4 regions of the Streptomyces sp. NPDC006602 genome follow, and region 2 is predicted to be linked to each of the others. Evidence: riboswitches for the same ligand, from Rfam matches in the RefSeq annotation. Region 2 holds a riboswitch; each other region holds the start of a gene.
What was found. A riboswitch is a leader RNA that binds a small molecule or an ion and turns the genes downstream of it on or off. The one in region 2 is predicted to bind cyclic di-AMP.
Positions count from the first base shown of each region.

Region 1: linked by a shared signal. The riboswitch ahead of ACFYO2_RS07975 (C40 family peptidase) and the one ahead of ACFYO2_RS30755 (transglycosylase SLT domain-containing protein) in region 2 are both predicted to bind cyclic di-AMP.
Region 3: linked by a shared signal. The riboswitch ahead of ACFYO2_RS41015 (M23 family metallopeptidase) and the one ahead of ACFYO2_RS30755 (transglycosylase SLT domain-containing protein) in region 2 are both predicted to bind cyclic di-AMP.
Region 4: linked by a shared signal. The riboswitch ahead of ACFYO2_RS35295 (peptidoglycan DD-metalloendopeptidase family protein) and the one ahead of ACFYO2_RS30755 (transglycosylase SLT domain-containing protein) in region 2 are both predicted to bind cyclic di-AMP.

Region 1 is NZ_JBIAHG010000002.1:722,320-727,576, reverse strand. Features, by position in the region: gene ACFYO2_RS08000 (8-amino-7-oxononanoate synthase) at 1-1,003, shown strand, start outside; gene ACFYO2_RS07995 (DUF397 domain-containing protein) at 1,077-1,307, opposite strand; gene ACFYO2_RS07990 (helix-turn-helix domain-containing protein) at 1,317-2,177, opposite strand; gene ACFYO2_RS07985 (ATP-binding protein) at 2,392-2,850, shown strand; gene ACFYO2_RS07980 (DUF6328 family protein) at 2,894-3,460, opposite strand; gene ACFYO2_RS07975 (C40 family peptidase) at 3,562-4,035, opposite strand; cyclic di-AMP (ydaO/yuaA leader) riboswitch at 4,039-4,240, opposite strand; gene ACFYO2_RS07970 (hypothetical protein) at 4,584-4,889, opposite strand; gene ACFYO2_RS07965 (ATP-dependent Clp protease proteolytic subunit) at 4,897-5,257, opposite strand, start outside.
Region 2 is NZ_JBIAHG010000015.1:49,496-54,752, reverse strand. Features, by position in the region: gene ACFYO2_RS30775 (carbohydrate ABC transporter permease) at 1-530, shown strand, start outside; gene ACFYO2_RS30770 (carbohydrate ABC transporter permease) at 527-1,414, shown strand; gene ACFYO2_RS30765 (LacI family DNA-binding transcriptional regulator) at 1,450-2,478, shown strand; gene ACFYO2_RS30760 (HAD family hydrolase) at 2,582-3,454, shown strand; gene ACFYO2_RS30755 (transglycosylase SLT domain-containing protein) at 3,418-4,179, opposite strand; cyclic di-AMP (ydaO/yuaA leader) riboswitch at 4,185-4,346, opposite strand; gene ACFYO2_RS30750 (CocE/NonD family hydrolase) at 4,628-5,257, opposite strand, start outside.
Region 3 is NZ_JBIAHG010000033.1:28,340-33,596, reverse strand. Features, by position in the region: gene ACFYO2_RS41030 (DNA topoisomerase (ATP-hydrolyzing) subunit A) at 1-200, opposite strand, end outside; gene ACFYO2_RS41025 (M16 family metallopeptidase) at 591-1,940, shown strand; gene ACFYO2_RS41020 (M16 family metallopeptidase) at 1,937-3,325, shown strand; cyclic di-AMP (ydaO/yuaA leader) riboswitch at 3,541-3,707, shown strand; gene ACFYO2_RS41015 (M23 family metallopeptidase) at 3,721-4,506, shown strand; gene ACFYO2_RS41010 (GntR family transcriptional regulator) at 4,742-5,257, shown strand, end outside.
Region 4 is NZ_JBIAHG010000021.1:28,113-33,369, forward strand. Features, by position in the region: gene ACFYO2_RS35285 (SGNH/GDSL hydrolase family protein) at 1-214, opposite strand, end outside; gene ACFYO2_RS35290 (DUF6250 domain-containing protein) at 360-1,076, opposite strand; gene ACFYO2_RS35295 (peptidoglycan DD-metalloendopeptidase family protein) at 1,290-2,276, opposite strand; cyclic di-AMP (ydaO/yuaA leader) riboswitch at 2,281-2,438, opposite strand; gene ACFYO2_RS35300 (alpha-galactosidase) at 2,746-4,815, opposite strand; gene ACFYO2_RS35305 (tyrosine-protein phosphatase) at 4,996-5,257, shown strand, end outside.

The DNA.
Region 1 (5,257 bases), on a different contig from region 2:
GGCCCGGCACCGGGTGGTCACCGAGGGCGCGGCGCGGGCCGCTCGGACCTGGGGCGGCGGCTCGACCGGTTCCCGGCTCGTCACCGGCACCACGGAGCTCCACCAGGAGCTGGAACGCGAGCTGGCCGACTTCTGCGGCTTCGAGGCGGCGCTCGTCTTCTCCTCGGGCTACGCCGCCAACCTCGCGGCGGTGACCGCGCTGGCACCGCACGGCTCGCTGATCGTCTCCGACGCGGGCAACCACGCCTCGCTCATCGACGGCTGCCGGCTGGCCCGCGGCACCACGCAGGTCGTCGCGCACGCCGACCCGGGCGCCGTGCGCAAGGCGCTCCAGACGCACGAGGGCCCCGCCGTCGTCGTGTCCGACACGGTCTTCTCGGTCGACGGCGACGCGGCACCGCTGGCCGGGCTCGCCGAGGCGTGCCGGGAGCGCGGCGCGGGGCTGGTGGTCGACGACGCCCACGGTCTCGGCGTCCTCGGCGACGGCGGCCGCGGCGCCCCGCACGCGGCGGGACTCGCGGGCGCCGCCGACGTCGTCGTGACGGTCACGCTGTCCAAGTCGCTCGGCAGCCAGGGCGGTGCCGTGCTCGGCCCCGCCCGGGTGATCGACCACCTGGTCAACGCGGCCCGGACGTTCATCTTCGACACCGGCCTCGCCCCCGCGGCGGCGGGCGCGGCCCTGGCCGCCCTGGGCCTGCTGCGCCGCGAGCCGGAGCGGGCGGCGCGAGCGCGCGCGGTCGCCGCCGACCTGTACGCACGCCTGAGCGCCGCGGGTCTGGAGGCGGTACGTCCGGACGCCGCGGTCGTCTCCGTGCGCGCACCGTCCCCGGAGGGGGCCGTGCGCTGGGCGGCCGACTGCCGTGCGCAGGGGCTGGCCGTGGGCTGCTTCCGTCCTCCTTCCGTGCCCGACGGCGTCTCCCGGCTGAGGCTGACCGCCCGCGCGGACCTCTCCGACGGGCAGATCGAACGTGCTGTACGGGTGATCGGCGAGACGCGACCGTGAGTCGCGGGACGGCGCGCATCCTCAGGCTCTCTCGCGGGTGCCACGGCCGTGCGTCGCGCGACGGCGGAACCGGTCAGATGTGGTGCACCGCGGCCGTGAAGCCCGCCCAGCTCTCGGGGGAGAAGAGCAGCGCGGGTCCGGCCGGGTTCTTCGAGTCGCGCACGGCGAGCAGTCCGGCCGGGCGTCCGGCCACGAGCCGGGCGGTCTCGACGCAGTTGTTCGCTCCCGTGCTGTAACTGCTGCGCAGCCACCGCGGGCCGGGCAGATCGGTACTGGAAGGTACGTGCCGAGGCAGGGCAGACATGGTGCCTCCTTACGCGCCGTCACCTATAGCGGCGATGTAGTCCAACGAGTCCTCGGGCGAAAGGGCGTGGAACCGAAGGGCGTTGAAGGCCTCGGTGTAAGCCTGGAGGTCTTCTTTCCGTTCGAGGTAGAGGCTACTCGTCAAGTGGTCGAGAACAACCACATCCAGATCAGATGTGCGCGAAAATGAGAAGATAACGAAAGGCCCGGTGACACCGATGTGCGCGCCGGCCGCGAACGGCAGTACCTGCAGGCGCACTTGGGGCAGCCGCACCGCCTCGACCAGTCGTGCCAGCTGCCGCGCCATGATGTCGGGGCCGCCGACCTCCCGCCGCAGCACGGCCTCGTCCAGAACGGCGCTCAACTCCAGCGGCGGATGCGAACGCAGCACGTCCTGCCGGGCCAGGCGCACTTCGACCAGGGCGTCGAGACGCTCGTCGTCCAGCCCGTCCACCGCGGCCTTCGTCACCGCCCGGGCGTACTCCGCCGTCTGCAGCAGGCCGGGCACCACCGAGGTCTCCAGCGTGCGCATCGCGCTGGCCTGCGACTCCAGGCTGATGAAATCCCGGTAGGTCGGCGGCAGCACACCTCGGTACGCCTGCCACCAGTGGTGGCGGCCGCCACCCTCGCCGGAGCCCGCCAACATCAGGAGCAGCTCGCGCAGTTGGGAGTCGTGCACCCCGTAGGCGTCGAGCAGTAACCGCACATCGGCCGGTTTCACCCCGCTCGCGCCGGTCTCGATCCGGCTCACTTTCGACTGGTGCCAGCCCACCAGCAGGGCCGCCTCACCACTCGTGAGCCCCGCACCGGTGCGCAGCGCACGCAGTTCGGCGCCCAGCTTCCGGCGGCGCACCGCGGGACCGTGCTGCATGGGGCTACTCCTTACTCCAACCAAGGCACCCAAATACGGTCTGCCGTCGCAGAGTTCACCGCTTCGAGCGACAGATATATGCACATCTTGGTGGATCGCCACCCGTGACCGCCCCGGTAATGGCACTCTGGCCGCGAAGCACCAGTCCGGGACCGTACTCGAACCTCCGCCTTCGCGTCGGACTGCGGTACCGCGGGGAAGGGACGACGTCGTCATGGCAGACCACCTGGAATCATCCGTCACTCTGCCGAGCGTTCCCGCCTCGGTCTCCGCCGCCCGCTCCTACGTGCTCACAGCTCTGGCGGAATGGGGTCTGCCGGCGGACACGGACGTAGCCGAGACCATCCGCCTCATCGTCTCCGAACTCGCCACCAACGCCGTACAGCACACCCTCGGGCAGTCACCCACCTTCACGGTGGACATCGCGCTCGACCGTGACGAGCACCTGCGCATCGGTGTCACCGACAGCCACCCGCGCTTCCCGAAACGACTGCCCGCCGCCGTCCAGCAGGACAACGGCCGCGGCATGGTGATCATCCGCTGGCTGACCGCGGAGTGCGGCGGCAAGCTCAGAGTCCGGCCCACCCGCGAGGGGGGCAAGACCGTCTTCATCGAGCTGCCGTGGACGGTGCCGGCCCAGCCGGTGCCGGCGGCGGGCCAGCAGGAGCCGTAGCGCTCACGGCGCCGGCCGCGTGCTCCCCAGGGGCGTCAGGAGGTCACCGGCGGCGCGCCGAGAGGTCTCGGTGGGGTACTCCTCCTCGGACCGCCGTGGGCTGCGGCCTGACGGCCGTCCGGTGCGCGTCGGCCCGTACGGCCCGCCGTACCAGCCGGGGAAGCAGCCACCACAGGCCCAGGCACACCAGCAGGGTCGCCCCGCCCGCGGCCAGCCCTCCGGCCCGGCCGGTCGTCACGTCCACCACGAGCAGCACCGACCCGGTGAACGCGAACACCAGCACCCCCATGCCGAGGGTGGCGAGCCGCGAGGAGACCTGGACTATGCGGGGCTTGGCGCCCTTCTGGAAGAGCGAGCGATGCAGGGCGGCGGGCGCGGTGAACAGCGCCGCCGCGAGGACCGCCAGCAGCAGCGTGACGACGTACGTCGTGCGCTGGACCGTGTCGAGCGACGGGAAGCGCGGCGTGAAGGCGAGGGTCAGCAGGAACGCGAAGAGGATCTGCACCCCGGTCTGGGTGACGCGCAGTTCCTGGAGCAGTTCGCCGAAATTGCGGTCGGCGCGCTCCAGCGGGGTCTCGTTGCGTGCGGTGCAGGGACGGTGGTCGGCCATGGATGAACGAGTAACCATCTCAGCCCGTGTCACGCGTCCCGCGGGGCCCCAACAGGGGACGGCGGCGGGTCAGGTCGCCGCCGCCCCCGAGGGTGGGTGGGTCACTTGACCCGGCCGTACCAGACGCTCTTGGTCCAGAGCTTCTGCAGTCGCACCACGTCCCCGGTCTTCGGGGCGTGCCAGATCTTCCCCTTCCCGGCGTAGATGCCGACGTGGTAGACGCTCGACCCCGAGTGGAAGAACACCAGGTCTCCCGCCTTGCGGCTCTTCGAGGAGATGTGGTGCGTCTTGTTGTACTGCTGGGCCGCCGTACGAGGCAGCTTCTTGCCCGCCTTCTTGAACGAGTACAGCGTGAGCCCTGAGCAGTCGAACCGGCGTGGTCCGGTGGCGCCGTACCTGTACGGGGAGCCCTTCTTGGACGCGGCGATCTGAAGTGCCTTCGTCGCCGGCGTGGCGGCCGCGGCGTCGGAGGCGACACCCGGGACCACGACGGAGCCGCCCACCGCGGCGAGGGTGAGGGCCGAGGCCGTACCGGCCCGGACCATGAGCGACGGGACACGATTGAGCGCAGTCATGCGCAACCCTTCGTCAGCCGCCTGTGAAGGATGACCTGTCGGATTCGGGCTGGCGAAGTTGCCCGGCCGCTGCTGCGGCTTCACCCCAAGGGCAGCTCGGCGCGGTCATGGCGTGACCGTTCCGGCGACCCGTCGTGCTTGGGTCCTCCACTCCTGCCGATCCACTTCTGTCGACCTGTCATCCGGGCAGCGGCAGGACTCGGCGTCCGCCCGGATCGCCCCGCCGTTGTGACGGGGTCTTGTCGTCAGACAGGGATCTTGGCTCAGGGATGTCCGAAAATCCCAACGGAACCGATGGTTTGTGTTGTTACTCACCACTCACCCGTTCGGGTGGACACCCCCGTGTTCGAGAGGGCGTCCAGGGGCCCGAGGGCCCCCCGACCAGCACCGGAACGACTCATTCCGCCCTGGGCCTACGCGCGTTGCGCAACTTGAGCGGGCCTGAAAATGGACGCGCGACTACGCCAAGAGGTGGTACACCGTTTGGTCCGTTTCGGCGCCGGTCCGGACGCTCCATCAGGAGGCGGACCGGACCGGCTGTGGGTGCGTCAACTGTCGGTGGGCGGCGGCAGCGTGACGCGGGCCGTGCGGCGCTCCCCGTCCAGCACGCGCAGCGCACGCGCCAGCGTGTCGGCGTGCACCTCGGTCTCGCCCCGACGGTGCATCAGCGCCAGTGCGTCCCGCAGCTCGGCCGCCTTGGTGACCAGCGCCTGCGCGGCCCGCAGTCCGCGGTACGTGTCGCCGTGGCGGGCCGGGTTGATCCGGCCGAGCAGGTCCACCACGTCGAGGTAACGGTCGATCAGTTCGCCCTCGGCGCGCGTCAGGGCCGGCAACGGTGGCAGGTCGGGCAACATCGACGGCTCACCCCTCGGCGCGAGTGGGGCGCGAGCCCTTGCGGCTCGGGATGACGCGGTCCGCCAGCCCGTACTCCAGCGCCTCCTGCGCGGTGAAGATCTTGTCCCGCTCGATGTCGGTGTTCACCTGCTCCGGACTGCGCCCGGTGTGCCGCACGAGCATCTCCTCCAGGCGGGTCCGCACGCGCGTCAACTCGCCGGCCTGGATGGCCAGGTCGCTCGCCTGCCCCTGAACCGGCTCGGACAGCGCGGGCTGGTGGATCACCACGCGGGCGCCCGGCAGCAGGCTCCGCTTCCCGGGCGTGCCCGCGGCCAGCAGCACCGCGGCCGACGAGCCGGCCTGCCCCAGGCACGTCGTCTCCACGTCA
Region 2 (5,257 bases):
CCGCCCTCATGTGGGGCTTCCTGTACCTCCCGGACGTCAGCCCGTTCTACTACCTGCTGAACAAGTTCGGGCTGCCGCAGCCGGACCTGTTCGACGGCGGCAACCTGTACCTCTCCTTCGCGAACATCGCGGTCTGGGGCGGCACCGGTTTCAACATGATCGTCATCTACACCGCACTCCGGGCGATCCCGCCGGACATCTACGAGGCGGCGCGGATCGACGGCGCGTCCAACTTCAAGATCGCGCTGAAGATCAAGATCCCGATCGTGATGCCCTCCCTGGTGCTCACCTTCTTCTTCTCGGTGATCGCCACCCTCCAGGTCTTCACCGAGCCGATGACGCTCAAGCCGCTGACCAACGGCCTCTCCACCACCTGGAGTCCGCTGATGGCCATCTACGACAGCGCCTTCCTGAAGTCCGACATCTACGGTGCCTCCGCCACCGCGGTGGTCCTGGCCCTGGGCACCTACCTCATCTCCTTCACCCTGCTGCGCGTCTCCGACCGCTACACCCGGGAGGACCGGGCATGACCCCCCTCACCCTCACCGCCGACACCGCCGGCAAACCCCCCGTCAAAAGCCGTGCGCGGCGCACCGCCTGGGTCCCCACCCTCGTGCTGGTCCTCGGCGCGCTGTACTGCCTGGTCCCCATCGCCTGGGTGGTGATGGCGGCGACCAAGGACCGGTCGGAGCTGTTCTCCACCTTCACCTTCGCGCCCGGCACCGGCTTCCTCGACAACCTGAGCGAGCTGAACGCCTACCGGGACGGCATCTACTGGACGTGGATGGGCAACTCCGCCCTCTACGCGGGCTTCGGCGCCCTGTTGTCCGCCGCGGTCTCCGCCGGCGGCGGCTACGCGCTGGGCCGGTTCGTCTTCCGGGGGCGGGAGTTCATCTTCAAGCTGATCCTGGCCGGCGTCCTGGTGCCGAGCATCGTGCTGACCGTCCCGCAGTACCTGCTGCTGTCGAAGTTGGGCATGGCCGACTCGTACTGGTCGATGCTGCTGCCGTCCATCCTCTCCCCGTACGGCGTCTACCTGGTCCGCATCTACGCGGCCGCCGCGGTGCCCGCCGAACTCCTCGAGGCCGCCCGCATGGACGGCGCGAGCGAGTGGCGGATCTTCTCGCGGATCGCCGTACCGATGATGATGCCGGGTCTGATCACGGTGTTCCTCTTCCAGTTCGTCGCCATCTGGAACAACTTCCTGCTGCCGTACGTGATGCTGGCCGACGACACCAAGTTCCCGCTCACCCTCGGGCTCTACACGCTGCTCGCGCAGGGCGCCTCGCAGCCCGCCCTCTACACCCTGGTCATCACCGGATGTCTGCTGGCGATCATTCCGCTGATCGCGCTCTTCCTGGTGATCCAGCGGTTCTGGTCCCTGGACCTGCTGAGCGGCTCGGTCAAGGCCTGAGGCATCCGCCGTCTCCACCGTCACGAACGAGGAACATGACCACCAGCGCCAACGGACGCCGCCGACCGCCCACCATCCACGACGTGGCGCGGGAGGCCGGCGTGTCACGGGGCACCGTCTCCCGCTTCCTGAACGGCGGCCACTACGTGTCCCCGGCCGCCCGCCGGGCCGTCGAGGCCGCCATCAGGAAGACCGGGTACGTGGTCAACCGGCATGCACGCAGCCTCAGTACGGGACGTTCGGACTCGGTGGCCTTCCTGCTGACCGAGCCGCAGGAGAAGTTCTTCGAGGACCCCAACTTCAACGTACTGCTGCGGGGCTGCACCGAGCGCCTCGCGCAGCACGACATCCCGCTGCTGCTCATGCTGGCGGCGAGCGACGACGACCGGCGCCGGCTGACCCGGTACATCACCTCGGGCCACGTCGACGGCGTGCTGCTGGTCTCCAGCCACAGCGGGGACCCGGTCGCCGCCGAACTGCGCGACGCCGGCATCCCGTTGGTGGCCTGCGGCAAGCCGATGGGCCTCGGCTCCAAGGTGAGCTACGTGGCGGCCGACGACCGCGACGGTGCCCAGGAGATGGTCCGCCACCTCCTCGTCGGCGGCCGCCGACGCATCGGCATGATCACCGGGCCGCTCGACACCCCGGGCGGCACCGACCGCCTGGCGGGCTACCGCGATGTGCTGGCCGAGGCGGGCCTGCCCTACGACCCGGCCCTGGTGGTGGAGGGCGACTACCGCCGCACCGGCGGCGAGCAGGCCGCCCGGCGGCTGCTGGCGCAGGCCCCCGACATGGACGCGGTGTTCGTCGCCTCCGACCTCATGGCCCAGGGTGTCGTCAACTCCCTGCACCAGGCCGGGCGTTCGGTTCCCGATGACATCGCTGTCGGCGGCTTCGACGACTCGGCCGCGGCCACCGCCATCACGCCGGCCCTCACCACCATGCGCCAGCCCTACGACCGCATCAGCGCCGAGATGGTCCGCATGCTGCTCGCGCAGATCGCGGGGGAGGACACGGCGGGAGTGATTCTCCCGACGGAACTGGTCGTACGGGACTCCGCCTGAGCGTGCCGGCCGCCGTAACCGGAGCAGGCGTCAACGCATGTGAAGGCTGCAGCCGTCCGGTTCCCGTCGAGTCGATGCGGCGTTCCATCCGTATTCTCTGATCATGGCCGCTCCCACCGCATATTCACTCATCGCCACGGACCTGGACGGAACGCTGCTGCGAGCCGACGACACGCTGTCCGACCGGTCGCTCGCCGCGCTCGCGCGGGTGGCGGCGGCCGGGGCGCGGCATCTGGTGGTGACCGGCCGCCCGGCGCCCAGAGTGCGGCCGCTCCTCGACGACCTGGGCAGCACCGGCCTCGCGGTGTGCGGGCAGGGGGCGCAGGTGTACGACGCCGGCGCGGACCGGCTGCTGTGGTCGGTCACCCTGGACCGGGAGCTGGCCGAGACCGCCCTCGGCAAGATCGAGGCCGAGATCGGGCTGGTGTACGCGGCCGTCGACCAGGACGGCGTCGACGGGCTCACGCTCATCGAGCCGGGCTATCTGATGCCGCACCCGACCCTGCCCGCCGTACGGGTCGGGCGGCGCGACGACCTGTGGTGCGAGCCCATCAGCAAGGTGCTGCTGCGTCATCCCGACCTGTCCGACGACGAGTTGGCGGCGACGGCCCGTTCCGTGGTGGGTTCCCTCGCCACGGTCACCATGTCGGGACCCGGGACCGTCGAACTCCAGCCATGCGGCATCACCAAGGCGACGGGGCTCGCGCTCGCCGCCGACCATCTGGGACTCGGGCCCGAACACACCATCGCCTTCGGGGACATGCCCAACGACATCCCCATGTTCGACTGGGCCGACCACGGCGTCGCCATGGCCAACGCCCACCCCGAACTCAAGTCCGTGGCCGACGAGATCACCCTGTCCAACGAGGACGACGGCATCGCCGTCGTCCTCGAGAGACTGTTCCCCGTTGTTCCTCGGTACGCGCCTCAGTACACGACTCAGTACGCGCCGAAGACGTTGTCGATCGAACCGTAGCGCGCGGCGGCGTAGTTGCAGGCGGCGGTGATGTTCGCGACGGGGTTGTAGGGGTCCCACGAGGTGCCGTCCACGTGGTACGCCTGGAAGGTCGGGTCGATGGTCTGGAGCAGGCCCTTGGACGGGGTGCCCGCCGCCGCGTTGGAGTCCCAGTTGTTGATGGCCAGCGGGTTGCCGGACGACTCGCGCATGACGTTGCGGTAGATGCCGTCGTACGAGCCGGGGATGCCCTTCTGCGCCATGATGTCCAGCGATTCGCGGATCCAGCCGTCGAGGTTGTTCGCGTACGTCTTGGCGGAGGCCTGGGTGGCCTTGGCGACGGACTGGGCGGCCTTCTTGGTGGACGTCGAGGCCTTGTCGGCCGTCTTGCGGGACGTGCTCGCCTTCTTCGCCGTCCTGACCGTCAGCTCGAGACCCGGGTGGATCAGCCTCGGGTTGTCGCCGACGGCCTTGCGGTTGTCCTTGTAGAGCTGTCGCCAGCCGCCGGGGGTGTCGTACTTGTCCGCGATGCCGTAGAGCGTGTCGCCCTTGACCGCGGTGTACGTGATGGACTTGACCTGCGCGGCGGCCTGCGCGGCGGCGGGGGCCTTGGCCGGCTGTGCGGCGCTCGCGGTGGTCGCGCCCAGGACCGGGAGGGCGAGGGCGGCGACGCCTGTTCCGGCTGTGACGACGCCTCGGGTGAGCGGGCTGGTTCGGGTACGACGGTGCTTGCCTCGTGCGGCCATGGCGCTGTTCCTCTCCGGCGCCTACGAGGTGAGCTGTCGGGTTCGGGCGGGAGCTGCCCGGCCGTGCCGTGGGGACGGCGCGACTTAACCCCCAGCCGCACCGGCGTGATCTCCGGTGCGGCGACTTACCTGGGTCCCCCGCTCCTGCCGTGCGGTGTTGGTCGATGGGTGTCCTGTTGGGCGGCGGCAGGATTAGGCGTCCGCCCGACAGGCCCGGAACGTATGCGAGAGCACATGTCCGTAACAAGTGGCGGATTCACACATCACCCTGTTGACCTTGACCTGAGGCATATGGGGCGCTTGATCCTTTGCGGTTGCCAAGACTCAACTGGCGCACCGGGCAAGGCGAGGAGTGAGCCTGTGGCGGCGAGGCCGGAGGGCGGCGCGAGTGACCCAACTCACGTGTGTTCGCAAGGGTGTCAAATCGGGCAATGAGCCCAACTCATAGTCAACCGGCCGTCCGTGGGATCCGCTTCTCCCACGTCCGGTGAAAAACGACCTCGTCGCCGTCCGTGCAGATCACCTCGTTGGACGTGAGGAAGTCCGTCCCGTCACAGCCGAGCTCCGACCGGGTACGGACCGTCGCCCGCCAGGGGAGCTCCGGTCGGTGCAGCACGATCGTCCAGTCCGAGCGGGCCCGGGCCGACAAGGGGTCGGACTCGTTGATCGTGTACGTCTCCAGAGTGTCCTCGGTGAACTCCAGACCGTCGGGGTACACCCGGGTGCCGCCGTATCGCGGATCCACCTCCAGCCGCCACTCGCCCTTGGCCACATCGCGGACGACCAGCCGCTCGGGGCGGGGTTCGTCGAGCGTGACGGGGCTCCATCCGTCAGCGGCCACGCCGCGGGTCATGGCGAGGGGCTCGGACTGCTCGGGCTCCTCGAAGATGATGCCGGAGTCGGATTCCCTTGTCCTGACCGGGAGTTCGAGGAAGCAGCCCGCCGGGTCCAGGGTGAAGCCCGCCGCCGAGTCGGGCTGCGGCCAGATCCACGGCCAGTACGCGGAGGAGACGGCGAGCCGGACCCGGTGGCCGGCCGGGAAGGCGTGGCCGATGCCGTTCAGCTCGAACTCGACGTC
Region 3 (5,257 bases), on a different contig from region 2:
CCCATCTCGTTCATCTGGTAGACGATGCGGCGGTGCACCGGCTTGAGGCCGTCACGGGCGTCCGGCAGGGCGCGGGAGTAGATGACCGAGTACGCGTACTCGAGGAAGGAGCCCTGCATCTCGTCGACGACGTCGATGTCGAGGATCTTCTCCTCGTACGAGTCGTCGGGCGGCGGGGTCTTCGTGCTGCGGCGGGCCATCGCTGCCGGCTCCTCCTGTTTCTGGTAGTTCGCCTACGGGGCGTTCGCGTCGGTGACGAGAGCCCGGCCGTGCTCAGCCCTTCGGGCCTTGGCGTGCTCGACCTCTCGACACCGACGCGTCCCTTCGGCTCACTCGTGCTGAAGCGTGAACGGGACTGACGCGGACCATTGTGGACCGCGGGACTGACAGTGCGGGCCAGGGGCCGCTGTCGGCCGCCCCCGCCGGGTGCGGGCGGGCGCCTGACCGCGGTTGCCCGCAGGCTACGCGATCTCGCTCACGGCGTACGTCGTCCGGGAACTTCGCCGACCGCCCGCACGCTTGCATACAGTGGCAGGACCGGCAGGAAAACCGCGGTTTCAGCGACCGCGACCGCGATCGAAGGGACGTACATGCCCATGGGTCACACGGCCACAGCCCAGGCAGGCTCCGGCGGACTGACAGCGACCGAGCACCGCCTGGCCAACGGCCTGCGCGTGGTGCTCTCCGAGGACCATCTGACCCCCGTCGCGGCGGTGTGCCTCTGGTACGACGTCGGCTCGCGCCACGAAGTCAAGGGTCGTACCGGCCTGGCTCACCTCTTCGAGCACCTTATGTTCCAGGGATCCGGCCAGGTCAAGGGCAACGGCCACTTCGAGCTGGTCCAGGGCGCAGGCGGGTCGCTCAACGGCACGACCAGCTTCGAGCGCACCAACTACTTCGAGACCATGCCCACCCACCAGCTGGAGCTCGCACTCTGGCTGGAGGCCGACCGCATGGGCTCGCTGCTGGCCGCCCTCGACGACGAGTCCATGGAGAACCAGCGGGACGTCGTCAAGAACGAGCGCCGGCAGCGCTACGACAACGTCCCCTACGGCACGGCGTTCGAGAAACTGACCGCCCTGGCTTACCCGGAGGGCCACCCCTACCACCACACCCCGATCGGCTCGATGGCCGACCTGGACGCGGCCACCCTGGAGGACGCGCGCGCGTTCTTCCGCACGTACTACGCGCCGGGCAACGCCGTCCTGTCGGTCGTCGGCGACATCGACCCGGAGCAGACGCTCGCCTGGATCGAGAAGTACTTCGGGTCCATCGCGCCGCACGACGGGAAGCCCGTGCCCCGCGACGGCTCGCTGCCCGAGATCATCGGTGAGCAGCTGCGGGAGATCGTCGAGGAGGAGGTGCCCGCGCGCGCCTTGATGGCCGCCTACCGGCTCCCGGAGGACGGCACGCGCGCGTGCGACGCGGTCGACCTGGCGCTCACCGTCCTCGGCGGCGGCGAGTCGTCCCGCCTCTACAACCGGCTCGTACGGCGCGACCGTACGGCGGTGGCGGCCGGCTTCGGTCTGCTGCGGCTGGCCGGAGCGCCCTCCCTGGGCTGGCTGGACGTGAAGACCTCCGGTGACGTCAAGGTGCCGGTCATCGAGGCCGCCATCGACGAGGAGCTCGCCCGGTTCGCCGAGGAGGGCCCCACGGCAGAGGAAATGGAGCGCGCCCAGGCCCAGTTGGAGCGCGAATGGCTGGACCGGCTCGGCACGGTCGCGGGCCGCGCCGACGAACTGTGCCGGTACGCGGTGCTGTTCGGCGACCCGCAGCTCGCCCTGACCGCCGTACAGCGCGTCCTTGACGTGACGGCCGAGGAGGTCCAGGAGATCGCCAAGGCCCGCCTGCGCCCCGACAACCGCGCGGTGCTCGTCTACGAGCCGATCGCCCCCGAAACCCCCGCCGACCAGGACGAGAACGAGGAGGCGGCCCGGTGACCGAGCTCGCCACGATGGAATTCCACCCCCAGCCCCAGGCGGGAGAGGCCAGGCCCTGGGCCTTCCCGGCGCCCGAGCGCGGGACGCTCGACAACGGCCTGACCGTGCTGCGCTGCCACCGGCCCGGCCAGCAGGTCGTCGCCGTGGAGGTGCTCCTGGACGCACCGCTGGAGGCCGAACCGGCCGGCCTGGACGGCGTCGCCACGATCATGGCGCGGGCCTTCTCCGAGGGCACCGACAAGCACTCCGCCGAGGAGTTCGCCGCCGAGCTGGAGCGCTGCGGCGCCACCCTCGACTCGCACGCCGACCACCCCGGCGTACGGCTGTCCCTGGAGGTCCCGGTCTCGCGCCTGGCCAAGGCGCTGGGCCTGCTGTCCGACGCCCTCAGGGCGCCCGCGTTCGCGGACAGCGAGGTCGAGCGACTGGTGCGCAACCGCCTGGACGAGATCCCGCACGAGCTGGCCAACCCGTCCCGGCGTGCCGCCAAGGAGCTCTCCAAGGAGCTCTTCCCGGCCACCTCGCGCATGTCGCGCCCGCGCCAGGGCACCGAGGAGACGGTCGAGAACATCGACTCCTCGGCCGTGCGCGGCTTCTACGAGAAGCACGTCCGCCCCGCCACCGCCACCGTGGTGGTCGTCGGCGACCTCACCGGCATCGACCTCGACGCGCTGCTCGGAGACACGCTCGGCTCCTGGACCGGTTCCGCGGCCCAGCCCCGTCCCGTGCCGCCGGTGACCGCCGACGACACCGGCAGGGTCGTCATCGTGGACCGCCCCGGAGCCGTCCAGACGCAGCTGCTGATCGGCCGTATCGGCCCAGACCGGCACGACCGCGTGTGGCCCGCGCAGGTGCTCGGCACCTACTGTCTGGGCGGCACCCTCACCTCCCGCCTGGACCGCGTCCTGCGGGAGGAGAAGGGTTACACCTACGGCGTGCGGGCGTTCGGGCAGGTCATGCGCTCCGCGCCGGACGGCACCGGCGCCGCGATGCTCGCCATCAGCGGCTCCGTCGACACCCCGAACACCGGTCCAGCACTCGACGACCTGTGGACAGTGCTGCGCACCCTCGCCGCCGGAGGGCTCACCGACGCCGAGCGTGACATCGCCGTGCAGAACCTCGTCGGGGTGGCACCGCTGAAGTACGAGACCGCGGCGGCCGTGGCGAGCACGCTGGCCGACCAGGTCGAGCAGCACCTGCCGGACGACTTCCAGGCGACGCTGTACCAGCAGCTCGCCGCGACCGGCACCGTGGAGGCCACCGCGGCGGTCGTGAGCGCCTTCCCGGTCGACCGGCTGGTGACGATCCTCGTCGGGGACGCGGCGCAGATCAGGGAGCCCGTCGAGGCCCTCGGCATCGGCGAAGTCACCGTCGTCTCGGCGGAGTAGGCGCACGCGCGCGTAGCGCGGTGGGCGTAGGCGCGCCCAGGGGCCCTGGTGACCGGAGAGTCACCAGGGCCCCTCCATGTCCGAATTGAGGGAGAGGTTGCCTGTCTGCCCTGTGGCATGCGCTACAAAAGCCGTGATCCGTTTGGGGATTGAAAGTTGCCGCGTTTAGCGTCATGCGGGCTGTTCGTCAGGCAGTGCGCCGCACCCGCGGCACCGGACAGTCATCGCCGAGTCCCCACATGGCGCGAGCCAGGGGAGCCGGGGACCCACACCACAAGTCCCTGGGGTGAATCGGACGCCCGCGCGCACCGCGAGGGGGCCCGTAGGAGACCTTCCTGCTCCGAACCCGTCAGCTAACCCGGTAGGCGAGAAGGAAGGAAAGGACCAGCCACCACATGGCGTTCACCTGCGCCACCGGGAAGCACCGTCGTCCCAGCCGGATGAAGCGCACCACCGCCCGTGCGGCGGGCGTGGCGGCGCTGACCACCACCGGCGTCATCGGCACCCTGGCCGCCCCGGCGCTCGCCGCCGAACCGGCCGCCGAGCAGACCGGTCTCATCCCCGTCATCAGCACCGACAACTCGATCGCCGACCAGATCGACGCCCAGGCCGCCGCCCAGAAGCAGGCCGCCGAGCAGGCCGAGGCGCGGAAGAAGGCCGAGGAGGCCGCGCGCAAGCAGGCTGCCGCCGAGGCCAAGAAGGCGGTCGCCGAGGCCAAGCAGGCCCGCGAGGCCAAGGAGCGCGCCGCCCGGGAGGCCGAGCGCAAGATCCTCAACGCCTTCGTCGCCCCCGTCTCCGGCTCGTACATCTCGACCGGCTACAAGTCCGGCGGCGCCGTCTGGTCCTCCGGCAGCCACACCGGCGTCGACTTCCACGCAGCGAGCGGCACCTCCGTCCACGCGGTCGGCTCCGGCACGGTCGTCGAGGCCGGCTGGGGCGGGTCGTACGGGAACAACGTCGTGATCAAGATGAACGACGGCACGTACACCCAGTACGGCCACCTGTCCTCCATCGGCGTCTCCGTCGGCCAGACGGTCACCCCGGGGCAGCAGATAGGCCTCTCCGGCGCCACCGGCAACGTCACCGGGCCGCACCTCCACTTCGAGGCCCGCACCACCGCGGAGTACGGCTCGGACATCGACCCCGTCGCCTACCTCCGCTCGCACGGTGTGAACGTCTGACGCTCGCGCCCGCGAACGACCCACGCGTGCGTCCCGGCATCGTCTGACGACAGACGGCTCCGCATCCCGAAGCCCCGGCTCCCCCAGCCGGGGCTTTCGGCGTTTGGGACGACCGTCTGTCCAAAAAATATCCATGGATTCCGGCCCGCCATCGGAAATTCCCGCTGATTGCAATAGAGTCACTGAACACACGTCAATCGTCGACGTTTCACGGGGATTAAAGCGGAGGTCGGTCATGCGTATTCCGGCGCACTCGGTATGCACGGCGATCCGGGACGACATCGTCGCGGGTGTCTACGAGCGCGGCAGCCGACTCACCGAGGAACTGCTCGCGCGCCGCTACGGCGTCTCGCGCGTCCCCGTCCGGGAGGCCCTGCGCACGCTGGAGGCGGAGGGCTTCGTGGTGACCCGGCGGCACGCGGGCGCGTGCGTCGCGGAACCCACCGAACAGGAGGGCGCCGACCTGCTGGAGATGCGCATGCTCCTGGAGCCGCTCGGCGCCTCCCGGGCCGCCCAGCGGCGGACCGAGGCCCATCTCAAGGTGCTGCGCGGCCTGGTCCGGCTGGGCCAGGAGCGTGCCAGGCGGGGCAACAGTGAGGATCTGCGCTCCCTGGGGGCATGGTTCCACGAGACGCTCGCGCAGGCCTCGGGCAGTGCCGCGATGACCTCGATGCTGACCCAGCTGCGCCACAAGATCGCATGGATGTACGCGGTGGAGGCGCCGGCCAACCCCGTGGAGTCGTGGGCGGAG
Region 4 (5,257 bases), on a different contig from region 2:
CCAGTTCGAGAGCCTTCGGAACCTGGTCCTCCACGATTTGGTCGAGAAGTTTCCCGCGCACGGCGAGGTTGGTGTAGCGGAAGTCGCCCTCGGGCCGCCGGTCCGCGAGAAGTACCGCGAACCGGTCGGCCCAGCCGACGAACGACCCGTCGGGGCCGGGGTCGCCGACGCCCTCGGTGAAGCTGTCCCCCACCGCCACGTACGACCCGATCACTGATCTGGTGTCACTCTTCGAATCGTCTGCCACGTCGGCCCATGATTCCCCTTCGGATGTGAGCTACGCGACCGTAAGAAGGGGTTGACGGACGGTGAGATAAGCCACTCTTCAAGGGTTGGTCAAACCAGGAATAGCCCTCACGTCAGCGCTGTTGAGGCGGCAACTGCCACACCCGGAACCCACTGATACGGAAGTGGCTCCAAGTGGTCCGGAAGGCGAAGTGGCCGCTCGTGTACGGCTCCGGGTCGCTGTAGTCGAACACGAGCCGCCCGTTGTTCCACCACTGGACCATCGACCCGTCGGAGACGATCCGGACCCGGTTCGGCTCGTTCGCCACGAGCAGCGGCTCGGTGTAGTCGTGGACCAACGGCCGGACTCCCGCCTCTCCGACGTAGCGGCGCAGCCGGGTCGTGGTGTTCGTGTTGGCGCCGTAGCCGGCGTAGTACGTCTTGAGGTAGTCGTACTCCGCCAGCGCCCCGCCCCGCCGGGTGGCGAAGAGGTCGTCGGGGGAACGGACGTCGACGGCGTTCCAGAAGTTGTTGAGGTCGGACACCCGGTCGTTGACCCCGCCCGCGGACACCGGCGTGGCGGTGTACTCCAGGACGTACGGCCCTTCGAGCAGCTTCTTGAACCAGACCGTTGCGCCGGCGGGCACGTCGACCTCCAGGATCCCGCGGGTCGCGGTGACGGTTCCGCCCTTCTCGAGTTCCACCGCCCACCGGCCGAGTCCATGGCGGAAGTCGTCGTGGGCGATCAGTCGGCGGTGCCGGGGCGTGGCGCTCGCGGTGGTAGCGGGGGCGAGGGCGGCCAGGGCGGCACTTGCGGCCAGGGCTCCGAATGCTCTACGCGTGGTCGTCACGGGAGACGGCTCCTTCCGAGGGCGCAGAAAGCGCTTGCAACACTACGGAGTTCACCTTCTCCCCACCCTCCCCTCGCTGTCGACGCCCCGGGCGCCCCCGCCACAAAGCCGCAATGGAGTGATCAGGAACAAGCAAGATCAACACACCGAAGGCCGGACCCGGGGATCGGGGTCCGGCCTTCGGCAGCGTGTTCGGACAGACGGTCGGGGATGTCAGCCGACGGCGACGCCCTTCGAGCGGAGGTAGGCGACCGGGTCCACGTCCGAGCCGTAGTCCGGCGTGGTGCGGATCTCGAAGTGCAGGTGCGGGCCGGTCACGTTGCCGGTCGCGCCGGAGAGGCCGAGCTGCTGACCGGCCGTCACGGACTGGCCGCTCGAGACGGAGAGCGAGGACAGGTGGGCGTACTGCGCGTAGTAGCCGTCGGCGAGCCTGATGACGACCTGGTTGCCGTACGCGCCGCCCCAGCCCGCGGAGACGACCGTGCCCGCGCCCACGGCCTTGAGGGAGGTGCCGGTCGGGACGACGAAGTCGACGCCGGTGTGGTAGCCGCTGGACCACATGCTGCCCGCCACGTGGTAGCCGGTGCCGACGGAGGCACCGCTCACCGGAAGGGTGAAGCCGCTGGAGGTGCCGGCGTTGTCGGCGCTCTGGGTGGCCGCCTCGGTCTTCGACGAGGAGGAAGCCCCGGAGGGGGACGACTTCGACGAAGCGGACGAATCCGATGAACCAGACGAAGACGACGACTTGGACGAGGAGGAAGAGCCCGAGGAGGACGACGACTTGGGGGTGCTCGTCGTGGCCTTCCTGCCGATCGAGAGCTTCAGACCGGGGTGGATCAGCGACGGGTTGCCACCGACGGCCTCGCGGTTGTCGGAGTAGAGCTTCTGCCAGCCACCGCTGACATTCTGCTCGTCCGCGATCTTCGCGAGGTAGTCACCGGCCTGCACGGAGTAGATCTTCCTACCCGATGCCTGCGCGGACGCCTGCTTTTCGGCCGTCGTCTTTTCAGCCACCTTCTTCACCGTGGTCGGAACGGACGACTGAACGGCCTTTTCCGATACGGACTGCGGAGTGGCGGCGTGCGCGCCGGTGGCCCCGAGAAGCGGCAGGGCGAGTGCGGCGCCGCCGGTTCCGGCGACGGCGATGGAGCGGGTGAAACGCTGGGACTTCGGGCGGCGATGCTTACCCTTCGCGGGCATGACGAATTCCTCTCCGGCGCCTGCGAGGTGAGCTGTCGGGTGCGGACTGGAGATGCCCGGCCGTACCGAAGCACGACTTAACCCCTAGCCGTTCCGGAGACCGGAACAGGCGGTTCTACCTGTGGGTCCCCCGCTCCTGCCATGTACGGGTGAGTGTGTGCGGGCTCCGGGCGGCGGCAGGATTGGGCGTCCGTCCGGATGGGTGGTGAACGTAAGCGACCAAGACGCAAAGGGACAAGTAAGTGGTTGCCCGTGAATGCGTTTCTGTTGGCCACCTGAGAGAATTCCCTGTCACCCTGTGTGCATTAGGGACTGACCCTCTTAACCAAACCCCCTTGAAAAGACCATTGATTACGTGAACATGACGGGCGACGCACGGTCACGAATATGACCCTCCTCACGTGGCCCCTCCTCAGGCCCCTTTATTGCATGCGGAGTTGGAACGAAGGTGCTAATTCGGACAGAAGCCTTAGATGCGACGCAGTCGGATAACCGTCGCATCGAAGTCACCGCGCAGTCCCGTCCGCAGTCCGTGATGCAGCAGTACGGCACCTCTGTGAACTTCGCCCGTTTCATGGCATTCGTACGATGCTGTCGGGTCGAGGCCGTGCAACCGCAGCGTCGGCACGGGCTCGCCGTAATGCTGCGCCTGGAGCCAGGCGAGGACGACGGCCTCGTCGCCGAGGACGTACTGCACCGCGCTCAGCCCGCCCTGCGGAGGCCGCAGCCGGTAGAGGTCGCCGCGCTGCACGAGGGGCCGGATCTCCTTGTAGAGATCCACCCAGTCACGGGCCTCGGCGAGCTCCTCCTCGGTCCACTCGGCGAGGTCTCCGCCGACGCCGAGCACCCCGGCCATGGCGCTCACGAAACGGAAACGCAGCGAGCTGACCCTGCCGTTGAGCTGGTTGTTGGGGCTGTCGGTGACCCAGGCGGCCATGACGCGCGCCGGGTGGATCTGACTGAAGCCGTGCTGGATGACGAGCCGGTCGAGCGGGTCGGTGTTGTCCGAGGTCCACACCTGGTCCGTACGGCTCATCACGCCGAGGTCGATCCGGCCGCCGCCGCCCGAGCAGGACTCGAAGGCGACGCCCGGGTGGGCGGCCCGCAGCCGGTCCAACAGGCGGTACAGCGCGTGCACATGATCGACCCACAGGCGCTGCGGGTAGGGCTCGCCGGGCCAGCCCGCGTCGGTGAAGCAGCGATTGAAGTCCCACTTCACGTAGTCGATCGGGGCGCTGGACAGGAGCGCGTGGAGCTGCTCCCAGAGGTACTCCTGGACGTCCTCGCGCGCGAGGTTCAGTACGAGTTGATTGCGCAGCTCTGTCCGCTTTCGCCCTGCCTGGTGCTGGACCCAGTCCGGATGGGCCCGGTAGAGCTCGCTGTCCGGATTGACCATCTCGGGCTCCACCCAGATGCCGAACCGCATGCCGAGCGCGTGCACGTAGTCGCCCAGCGGCTTGAGGCCGCCGGGGAAGCGGTCCGGATTGGGCTGCCAGTCGCCGAGCCCGGCGCGGTCGCTGGTGCGGGATCCGAACCAGCCGTCGTCCACGACGAACAGCTCGACGCCGATCGCCGCGGCCCGCCGGGCCAGCACGCCCTGCTGCTCCTCGGAGATGTCGAACTCCGTGGCCTCCCAGGAGTTGAACAGCACCGGCCGGTCCTGGTCCGCGTCCGGGATCACATACGCACGCTGGTAGGCGTGCCAGGCCCGGCTCGCCCCGCCGAAGCCGCCCTCGCTCCACAGACCGGCGAAGACAGGCGTCGTGAAGGACTCCCCCGCCGCCAGCCGCAGCAGGCCTGAGTCGTCGTACCCGGCCCCGCCGGTGACCTGCACGCGCGCGTCGGGGAGTTGGGCCACGGCGATCCGCCAGGACCCGGACCAGCCGAGGGCGCAGCCGTAGACCTCGCCGCGCTCCTCGGTCGCGTCGGTGTCGAGGGCGACCCAGGGCAGGTGCTGGTGCCCGGTGTGGCCGCGGCGGCTGCCGATCACCTTCTCACCGTAGGTGAGGGGGGAACGTACGAGCCGGGACTCGGCGGCCCAGCGGCCGTGCAGCTGGGACAGCCGCCAGCCGTCGCGGTGGGGCAGCGTCCAGACGGCGGAGTCGGCGCGCAGGAGTTCCACGGCGGGCCCGTCGTTGTCGAGGGTCACCCAGCGTTCGAGGACGTCGCCCCGCATCCGGTAGTGCAGCGTGATCGCCAGCCCGCCGTCACGGAACCGCAGCCGCAGTTCGTCGTCCGCCATCTCGTACGCCTCGAAGCTCCACTCGGTGCCGCGCCCCTCCTCCGTGCGCACCGACAGGGCGGGCCGAACGAAGCGGGGGCCGCCCTCGACGGGGTACTCCTCGCGGCCGTCGAGCGGGGACTCGAAGGGCCAGTAGTCGGGCAGGGGGCGGACGGCGAGGGCCTCGGCGTCGGCGAGTGCGATGCGCGGTCCCCAGTGGAGGTGCAGCAGCTCGTCGTCGGCGGTGAGGTGGAGGGCGTAACTGCTGGTCGGCCCGGACAGGAGCCATGTGCGGCCGTTCTCGGCGATATCCGGCATGCAGTCCCTCACAGTTTCGAACAGGTACGAACAGGTCCCCTCAAGCCCCAACATCATCAAGGCTGAGCCCCCTGGGTGCAACGCCTGTGGACAACTCGTTGCCCCAGGAACGCATGTCGTATCGTCGAGGGAATGCCCGTCGTCGAGCCGCGGCGGCGGACCGAGTGGGGGGGAGCCCAAGTGACGCAGCAGGTCCCGTCGACCGAGCCCGAGCTGGCCGCCGTGCGCAACTTCCGGGACGTGGGCGGACTGCCGACGGTGGACGGACGGCGCGTGCGGCACGGAGTGCTGTTCCGCAGCGGCCACCTCGCGCACGCGACCGAGGAGGACGCCGCGCTCCTCGCATCCCTGGGCCTGCACACGATCTTCGACTTCCGCAACGCCGCGGACCAGAAGTTCGAGGGTCCCGACGTCGAGCTGCCGGGCGTGCGCAATGTGAACC